Regions from separate parts of the Dechloromonas sp. ARDL1 genome, predicted to be linked through region 2. Evidence: predicted binding sites of a transcription regulator. Region 2 holds the regulator's gene; the other holds the start of a gene.

Region 1 (4,858 bases), 1.9 Mb from region 2:
CGACACCACGGGAAACGCCCCACCTCCGGCCACGGAGCATACGACTTGCCGCTTTGCACGCTGGTACAACAGTGCGGGAAGTCAGCGCTACGCTGCGATCGAAGCCTTCAGGGCGATCCCCGAGATCCACGCCCGCGTCCATGCCATCGGGCGTCAACTGATCAACCTGCACCAAGCCGACGATATCCCGGCACGCGACGCGCTGCGTCAGGAATTCTGCGCCAGCTCGGCGGAATTGAACGAACGCATTCAGCAAACCCAGGCCGAGGTTCTGATTTCCGCTCAATCCAGAAGACGATAAGCCGACGATTCAAGCTGACGGAAAGCAGCCAACAAGGCATCGATAGCGCGCGGTCGGACAAAACCAGCACGCCAGGCAAGCGCGACACGACGCGACGGCGCAGGCGGCGCAAACGGAATCACGCTGATCAAATCGTTGCTATACGGGTATTGCAAAGCGCTGTCGGGGAGCACGGAAACCCCCAGGCCCGAGGCAACCATGCAACGTATGGTTCCGATCGAGTGCCCGAGACGAACCCCGGTTTCCGGGCTGCTGACCTGAGGACAAGCCCCCAACACCTGATCACGGAAACAGTTGCCGGCCTTGAGCAACAAGACTTCGTCACCTGCGACCTCCTCCGGCAGGATCACTTGCTTGCGCTCCCAGGCGTGACCGCGCGGCACGATGACCTTGAAGGCTTCGTCGTACACCGCACGGGTGACAACGCCGGGCATGTCGAACGGAAGCGCCAGGATGGCGACATCGATTTCGTTGTCGCGCAACATCTCGGCCAGGCTGGCGGTCATGTTCTCCTCGATGGCCAGCGGCATCTCGGGAGCCAGGCGGCGCAACGACTGAATCAACAAGGGGAGCAGGTAGGGTCCGATCGTATGGATGACCCCGAGGCGCAGCGGCCCCTGCAACTGGTTGCGCCCCCACATCGCAATCTGGCGCACCTGCTCCGCTTCCTCGAGCGTCCGCTGCGCCTGCTCGACCACTCTGATACCCACCGCGCTCGGGCTGACAAAACCCTTGCCGCGCTCGAACAACTGCACGCCCAATTCATCCTCAAGGCGCGCAATGGCGACACTCAAGGTCGGCTGGCTGACGGAACAACGTTCTGCCGCCCGACTGAAGTTTCCATCCTGTGCCAGGGCCACGATGTAGCGCAATTCGGTCAGTGTCATGCGGTTCTCCAAAAGTGCGGACTTTGCAAAATCCACTTTTACTATAGGGTTAAACTATAGCCTCTATTATAAATACATATAAAAATCATTGACTTATGTCAACTTGATCATAACTCACAAGGGGAGAATCCGGACATCAAGTTTTCAAACAAGGGAGAACAAGCCATGAAACATCGCGTCAAATGCAGCGTCCTGATCGTGCTGGCCGGACTCAGCCTGCACCTTTCCGCCCAGGCTGCCAACCAGGAACCGATCCAGCCAATCCAGCCGGCCAAGGTGACCAACCCGGCCTTGGTCGAACTGGGAAAGAAACTCTATTTCGATCCGCGCCTGTCCAAATCCGGCTTCATTTCGTGTAACTCCTGCCACAACCTGTCGATGGGCGGCACCGACAACATCAAGACATCGATCGGTCACAACTGGCAGGAAGGCCCGATCAACGCCCCGACCGTACTCAATTCCAGCCTCAACCTTGCCCAGTTCTGGGATGGCCGTGCCGCCGACCTCAAGGCACAGGCCGGTGGCCCCATCGCCAATCCGGGCGAAATGGCATTTACCCACACGCTGGCAATCAACGTACTGCAATCCATCCCGGCTTATGTCACCGACTTCGACAAGGCCTTCGGCAAGAAACAGATCGACATCGACATGGTCACCAAGGCCATCGCCGCCTTCGAGGAAACGCTGGTCACCCCGAACTCCCGTTTCGACAAATGGCTCAAGGGCGACAAGAAAGCCCTGAGCAAGAACGAACTGGAAGGCTACAAGCTATTCAAGGAGACGGGCTGCGTCGCCTGTCACAACGGCCCGGCCGTCGGCGGCAACTCCTTCCAGAAGATGGGTCAGGTCGAACCGTACAAGGCCTCCAGCCCGGCCGAGGGACGCTCGGCGGTTACCGGCAAGGACGCCGACCGCTTCAACTTCAAGGTACCGACCTTGCGCAATGTCGAAATGACCTATCCGTACTTCCATGACGGTGCCGCCAACACCCTGCCGGAAGCTGTCGACACCATGGCCCGCATCCAACTCGGCAAGAAGTTCACGGCGGAAGAAAACGCCAAGGTCGTTGCCTTCCTGAAAACGCTGACCGGCGACCAGCCGAGCTTCAAGTTGCCCATCTTGCCGCCGTCCTCCGACGCCACGCCGCGCCCGACGCCGTTCGAGAAAAAGTGATCCGCATCCACACCAGGAAACGGGGGCCATGCCCCCGTTTTTTCCGTCCGTTTTTGTTTGATGATCATCAATCTGCCGCTACACTTGCGCGTTCATAATTTGGGCCTGATTTCTTTCGGTTTTTCCCCTGATGCTTGAAGCTGACAATCTGGAATGCGTGCGCGGCGAGCGCCGCCTGTTCGCAGGCCTTGGCTTCAAACTGGAAGCAGGGGAACTGCTCTATCTGCAAGGCAAGAATGGGGCCGGCAAGACCAGCTTGCTGCGCATGATCATCGGCCTTTTGCCACCCGAAACCGGTGAAATTCGCTGGAAAGGGAAATCCATCCGCCGCAATGGTGACGAATTCCGTGCCGATCTCTGCTATCTCGGCCACCTGAATGCCATCAAGGAAGAGCTGACCCCGCTCGAAAATCTGCTCGCCTCGGCCCATCTGGCCGATGAAGCGCTATCCGAGGACGACGCCCTCGATGCGCTGGAACAGGTCGGACTCGCCGGCCGCGAGGATCTCGCCTGCAAATACCTGTCGCAGGGCCAGAAGCGCCGTGTCGCGCTGGCCCGCCTGGTCAAGGAGCGTCGTCCGCTATGGGTGCTCGACGAACCCTTCGTCGCCCTCGACGTCGCCGCCGTCGACTGGCTGGCCGGCATCATCTCCGCCCACCTGCAACGCGGCGGCCTTGCGGTGATGACGACGCACCAGCTGGTCGCCATCCCGGCCGGCACCGTACGCGAACTGAAACTGAGCTGATACCGCGATGCTGAAAATCATCCTCGCCGTCGTCGGCCGAGACCTCAAGCTGGCCATGCGCCGCCAGGCGGACATCGTCTCCGCGCTCTTCTTCTTCGTCATTGTGGTCAGCCTCTTCCCGCTCGGCATCGGCCCGGAACCCGACCTGCTGCGCAAATTGGCACCCGGCGTCCTGTGGGTTGCCGCCCTTCTCGCCACCATGCTGTCGCTCCCCCGCCTGTTCGCCGACGATCACCGCGACGGTACGCTCGAACAATTGGCCCTTGCTCCGCACCCGCTCGGCCTGGTCGTTACCGGCAAAGTGATTGCTCACTGGCTGGTTTCCGGCCTGCCGCTGGCGCTGATCGCCCCCGTGCTCGGTATCCAGTTCGACTTGTCGACCGACGCACTCCTCGTCCTCACCGGCGCCATCCTGCTCGGCACGCCGGCACTCTCCGGCATCGGCGCCATCGGCGCGGCACTGACCCTCGGCCTGCGCGGCGGCGGCGTCCTGCTGTCGCTACTGGTTCTACCGCTCTACATACCGGTGTTAATATTCGGCGCTGGTGCGGTTGACGCGACGGTGTCCGGGCTCGGGGGAGAAGGACACCTGTCATTGCTCGCCGCCATGACCTTTGCCTCACTCGGCTTCGCCCCCTGGGCCTCGGCCGCCGCCCTGAAGATCGCCCTCGAATGAAAGATCGCTTCAATCTCTACCGCTTTGCCTCGCCGGTCACGTTCTACCCGCTGGCCGGCAAGGCGATCCCGTGGTTCATCGCCGCCTCGGTGCTGTTCGGACTGGCCGGGCTCTACCTCGGCATGCTCGTTGCCCCCACCGACTTCCAGCAGGGCGAGGGCTACCGCATCATCTTCATCCACGTCCCGGCCTCCTGGATGTCGATGTTCATCTATCTCGTCATGGCCTTCTGGGCTGCCATCGGGCTGGCCTTCAACACCCGCCTGTCGGGCATGATGGCCCAGGCCCTGGCCCCGACCGGCGCCCTGATGGCCTTCCTGTCCCTGTGGACCGGCGCCCTGTGGGGCAAACCGATGTGGGGCACGTGGTGGGTGTGGGATGCCCGCCTGACCTCCGAACTGATCCTCCTCTTCCTCTACATCGGCTACATGGCGCTCACCGCCGCCATCGACGACCCGCGCCGCGCCGACAAGGCCGGCGGCCTGCTGCTGCTCGTCGGCGTCGTCAACGTGCCGATCATCTACTTCTCGGTCAAATGGTGGAACACCCTGCACCAAGGCTCCAGCGTCAATCTCACCAAGTCGTCGATGGCCACCACCATGCTCTACGGCATGCTGCTCATGGCCCTGTGCTTCTGGATGTATTCGATCGCCGTCGCCCTGATGCGGGCGCGCACCATCATGCTCGAACGCGAGCGGCACACCGACTGGGTCAAGGCCGAACTGGAAGGGGCAGGCCAATGATCTACTGGAACAGTTTTTCCGATTTCCTGGCCATGGGCGGCTATGGCCTCTACGTCTGGGGTTCCTTCGGCGTCACCGTGTTGATCATGGCGGTTGAACCGATCGTCGTCGCCCGCAATCAAAAGGCCACCAAATCCCGTCTGAAGCGCCAGATCCGCGCAGAAAGCAGAAGCACAGAATGAAGACCCGTCACAAGAAACTCGCGCTGATCGGCGGCGCCCTGGCCATTCTCGGCATCATCGCCGCCCTGGTCCTCAATGCCCTGAACAGCAACATCGCCCTGTACATCTCGCCAACCGATGTCGCCGCCGGCAAAGCGCCCGTCGGCAAGCC
Region 2 (4,858 bases):
TGTCCGCGACAAGGTGTACGTCGAGGACAGCAACTTGCGCCAGGCGGCGCCAGGCTACGCTATCGCCAACCTGCGCGTCGGTGTTGATCGCAAATACGGCCCCTTGAGCTTGCGCGGCTTTGTCCGGCTCGACAACGTTTTTGACCGCCAGTACGTCGGATCGGTCATTGTCGGCGACAGCAACAACCGTTTCTACGAGTCGGCGCCGGGCCGCAACTGGCTAGCCGGCGTGAGCGCCCGTTACGCATTCTGAGTTCTCTCCTTTCCCAATTTGCCCGGCCGCGTGCCGGGTTTTTTGTTTGTTGTCGGGGTGTTGATTTTTGGGGCAGAAGATCGTGCGTTGTCCAATAAATGAGCATCCAGTTGTGCAGCATTTGATGTTCGAGCGATTCGCCTTCTCTCAATTAAATCCAATCAAATCAAATGCATTGATTTGATGTGGAGGGTTTCGTCTTGAGCTGGCACGCGCTTCGCAAAGGGTAGGCGTCCTTGTTGCCACTGATTCGGCACTGGGGGAAGCCGCCGTGCCCGAGGGGGGTGGGCGTATTTCTGTACACACATCTGGAGACAATTCATGCAGAAAAAAATTATTGCCCTGGCTATCGCCGCCGCAACCTCAGGCGCCGCCTTTGCTCAATCCAACGTGACCATCTATGGCAATATCGACATGGGGTGGCTGACTACCAGCGGCACCAACGGCGCCGTGCCGGCCGGTGGTGCCGTGGGTACCGCCAACCAGGCCCGCAATTTTACCGGGCAAGCCGCATCGTTCAGCCACTTGGGCTTCAAGGGGGTTGAAGACCTCGGCAATGGCCTCAAGGCGCTGTTCGACATCCAATACCGCTTTAACCCGGACGCCGGCAGTGGCCTGAACCAGGCTGGTCGCTCCTATGTCGGTCTGACAGGGGGATTTGGTACAGCCGTTGCCGGTTATCTTGATGGCCTGCGCTATGGGATCTATGGCAAGTACAACCCATTTACCAATTATTCGATCGGCAATTTTGCCTCGATGACTACCCAGTATGATCGCGCAGCCAACGCGATTGCCTATATCTCTCCTGCCTGGAAAGGCTTTACGTTGATTTTGGCGACCGCCACCAACACTCAAGGCAATGAGGGTAGTTTGAAAGGTATTCATACCAACGGTGTTAATGCCATAACGGGTAGCAGCAACGCTGACGACCGCCTGTTCTCGGTCAATCTCGTCTATACGAACGGCCCGTTGAACGTCGATCTGGATTACGAAACCACCAAGGCTGCCGGTCTGTCGGATAGCCGTTTGTACGTGGCGACTGGTGGTGTTTCCTACGATTTCGGCGTGGTCAAGATCGGCGGCGTCTACGATGTGATCAAGGGGCAACAGAACTCTTTGATTGGCGGCAACATCGATCTCGACGGTGCCACCGCTGGTTTGCAGAATCTGGGCGGATTGGCGGCCGGTCAAGAATACGATCGCCGCAATTGGTTTGTCGGGGCTACCGTGCCGTTCGGAAAGGCCAAAGTTTTGGCCAGCTACGGCCAAGTTAAAGACAAAACCTTGAGCGACGCCGATGCCAGCAAGTGGGCAATCGGTGCTCGTTATGCTTTGTCGAAGCGTACCGAGTTGTATGCCGACTACGCCCATATCAAGAACGAGCGCAACGCTTCTTTTACCATCAATCCGATGGGTAACTCGGCAGGCCTTTCCGGTAACGGTGTCAACGGCTTTGCCATGGGTATCAAGCACGCGTTCTAAGTTTAGCTGGATCGGGGGGCGCTGCTTCAGCTATCCCTCGTCCGGGAGCGACTCTTGCGTCAGATGTCATTTCTGCATCTGTTTGGGGTGCCGTCAGCGGTACCCCGTTTTTTTGCTTGCCTCCTCATGCTCTGGGTGTCGCAGGGGCAGCAGGCTTGGGCTGAGGGTGATATCCGGACCTATCCTGTTCCTGATGGGGGGTATGAGGCCGCGCGCGATGCCTTGATCGAAGTGATTGAGGCAGAAGGACTGGTTGTCGGTGCTGTGTTTCCGTTCAATCAGATGCTGCAACGCACGGGGGGCAAGGGAGGCGTGTCTCCGTTCGAGAGCGCCGAAATCGTACAGTTTTGCAGTAGTGCGCTTGCCTGGGAATTGGTGCTGGAAGCAGTTGAGCACCTTGCTGTGTGCCCGCTGTCGATTGCTGTTTATCGTAAAGCCGCGAGCAGGGATGTCATGTTGGCTTATCGTTTTCCCGGCGATGCAACGCTTGGTCGTCGAAAGGCTGTCGAACTGCTACGGCGGATTGCTGTTCGGGCTGTGGAATTGGCTCGTTTGCGCTGGTGAGATTTGCCTGAGTGTCAGCGCTGGTGATTCATCAAGGCCTTGAGGCCGTTGACGTTCAGTATCCGGATGTGTTTCTGCTGGACTGCGATGTGGCCATCTTCCTGGAATTTGGAGAAGGCACGGGACACCGTTTCCAGTTTCAGGCCGAGGTAGGAGCCGATTTCCTCGCGCGTCATGCGCAGGTAGAACTCGGCATGCGAGAAGCCGCGGGACGTGAAGCGCTGCGACAGGTTGAGCAGGAAGGCGGCCAGGCGCTCTTCGGCGCGCATGGTCCCGAGGAGCATCATGACGCCATGGTCGCGGACGATCTCGCGGCTCATGACCTTGTGGAAGTGATGCTGCAGGGTATGGATTTCCCGGGACAGGACTTCCAGTCGGGAGAAGGGGATGGCGCAGATCTCGCTATCTTCAAGCGCGATGGCGTTGCAGGTGTGGTGTTCGGTGCTGATGCCGTCTAGTCCGAGCAGTTCCCCCGCCATCTGGAAGCCGGTCACCTGGTCGCGGCCATCCTCGAGTAGCACGTCGGTCTTGAAGAAGCCGCTGCGGATGGCGTAGATGGCGTCGAAAGCCTCGCCGGCACGGTACAGGTGGTCGCCGCGTTTGACACGGCGCCGGGTCGATACCAAGTCGTCCAGTCGCTCCAACTCTTCAAGGCTGAGCCCGAGCGGCAGGCACAGTTCGCGGAGGTTGCAGTTCGAGCAGGCTGTCTTGATGACGGACAACGAAACTTCCTGATTCAGCGGGCGTGTTTGGGGCATTGGCAACCTGCGTTGGCTTGATCCATGTCAACCACGATATGATGCCCTCCGAACATAATCCGAGCAATACTTCGTGGCTTGTCTAATGAATTTCGCAACTGAAAATCTCGTCTTCGATCCGCAGATCATTCGCCGTTTTGACGTCAACGGCCCTCGGTATACGTCCTATCCGACTGCCGACCGCTTCGTTGAAGCATTCGATGCGGAGGCAGCCAATCTATGGCTGGGCAAGCGCAATATCGGCGGAATCAGCAGACCGCTCTCATTATACTTCCACATCCCCTTCTGTAACACTATTTGCTATTACTGCGCCTGTAACAAGATCATCACCAAGGATCATGGGCGCAGCGCCAAGTATCTGAAATATCTGGCGAAAGAGCTTGATATGCAGGCTGCGGCCCTGGAAGGGCGCGACGGTGAGCATGAGGTGATCCAGCTGCATTGGGGTGGCGGTACGCCGACATTCCTGTCACATTCTGAAATGCGTCAGCTGATGGGTGAGACCCGCAAGCATTTCAAGTTGCTCGACGGCGGCGAGTATTCCATCGAGGTTGACCCGCGCAAGGTCGATTACGAGACCGTCGCGCTGCTTGGCGAACTCGGCTTCAACCGCATGAGCGTCGGCGTTCAGGATTTCGACGAAAAGGTGCAGGTTGCCGTCAATCGCGTGCAGAGCGAGGAGGAAACCGCACTGGTCATCAACGCGGCCCGTGCCAACGGTTTCAAGTCGGTTTCCATCGACCTGATCTACGGTCTTCCGTACCAGACGGTGATGGGCTTCAATCGTACCCTCGAACGTGTGCTGGCCATGGATCCGGATCGTCTGTCGATCTACAATTATGCGCACATGCCGAGCCTGTTCAAGCCGCAGCGCCGGATCAACGAAACCGATCTGCCGTCGGCCGACACCAAGATGCAGATTCTGGCGTTGGCCATCAAGAAGTTGACCGAGGCCGGTTATGTCTATATCGGCATGGACCATTTTGCCAAGCCGGACGACGAACTGGCCGTTGCCCAGCGTCAGGGGCGCCTGCACCGCAACTTCCAGGGCTATTCGACCTATGCCGATTGCGACATGCTGTCCTTCGGTATCTCGTCGATCAGCAAGGTCGGGCCGAGCTACTACCAGAACGTCAAGACCGCCGACGAGTATTACGATCGCATTGATGCCGGCGTGCTGCCGGTGTTCCGTGGTATCGAGCTGACCGCCGACGACATCCTGCGCCGTTCGATCATCCAGGCCCTGATGTGCCATTTCGAACTCTCCATCGAAAGCATTGAAAGTGCCCACCTGATCGACTTCCGCAAGTATTTCGCGGCCGAACTGGAAGACATGAAGGAAATGGAGCGTGCCGGCCTGCTCAAGGTCGAGCGTGAATGGATTTCCGTGTTGCCGCCGGGGCGCATGCTGGTCCGCGTGATCTCCATGGTCTTCGACCGTTACCTCCGCGAGGGGCGGCAGCGGGCGAATTACTCCAAGGTGATCTGATCGCCTGACACGACACGAACGGGCAGGTTAAACTGCCCGTTTTGCTTTTTGGCCCTGTCGTTCAATGCCCGATACCGGTTTTCTTGCCCTGTTCCTCGTCGGTTTGCTTGGCGGTACACACTGCGTAGGCATGTGCGGCGGCATCGTCGGCGCCATGTCTATGGGCGGCAAGGCCGGGTGGGGGATGCATTTCGCCTACAACGGCGGGCGCATTCTCTCCTACGTCGCCGCAGGCGCCATCGCTGGTGCGCTCGGTGCGGCCAGCCTGGGACTCGAGGGGCAGGTGCCGGCCCGCATGGTTCTTTATTTCAT

Evidence for each region. Region 2 encodes FNR, which switches genes on or off when oxygen is low (the NO sensors DNR and NnrR bind a similar motif). Its sites were predicted from a motif close to TTGANCTAGNTCAA; they were not measured.
Region 1: the regulator FNR is predicted to act here: its motif matches at 1,277-1,290, upstream of AB6Q56_RS20140 (cytochrome-c peroxidase).

What each region holds. Positions count from the first base shown of each region.
Region 1 covers NZ_CP168939.1:4,064,915-4,069,772, reverse strand. Annotated here, with positions in the region: gene AB6Q56_RS20150 (EAL domain-containing protein) at 1-301, shown strand, start outside; gene AB6Q56_RS20145 (LysR substrate-binding domain-containing protein) at 283-1,188, opposite strand; gene AB6Q56_RS20140 (cytochrome-c peroxidase) at 1,354-2,361, shown strand; gene ccmA (cytochrome c biogenesis heme-transporting ATPase CcmA) at 2,492-3,106, shown strand; gene ccmB (heme exporter protein CcmB) at 3,114-3,782, shown strand; gene ccmC (heme ABC transporter permease CcmC) at 3,779-4,525, shown strand; gene ccmD (heme exporter protein CcmD) at 4,522-4,707, shown strand; gene ccmE (cytochrome c maturation protein CcmE) at 4,704-4,858, shown strand, end outside.
Region 2 covers NZ_CP168939.1:2,195,832-2,200,689, reverse strand. Annotated here, with positions in the region: gene AB6Q56_RS10820 (TonB-dependent receptor family protein) at 1-253, shown strand, start outside; gene AB6Q56_RS10815 (porin) at 575-1,735, shown strand; gene AB6Q56_RS10810 (hypothetical protein) at 1,790-2,299, shown strand; gene fnr (fumarate/nitrate reduction transcriptional regulator Fnr) at 2,314-3,057, opposite strand; gene hemN (oxygen-independent coproporphyrinogen III oxidase) at 3,143-4,546, shown strand; gene AB6Q56_RS10795 (sulfite exporter TauE/SafE family protein) at 4,611-4,858, shown strand, end outside.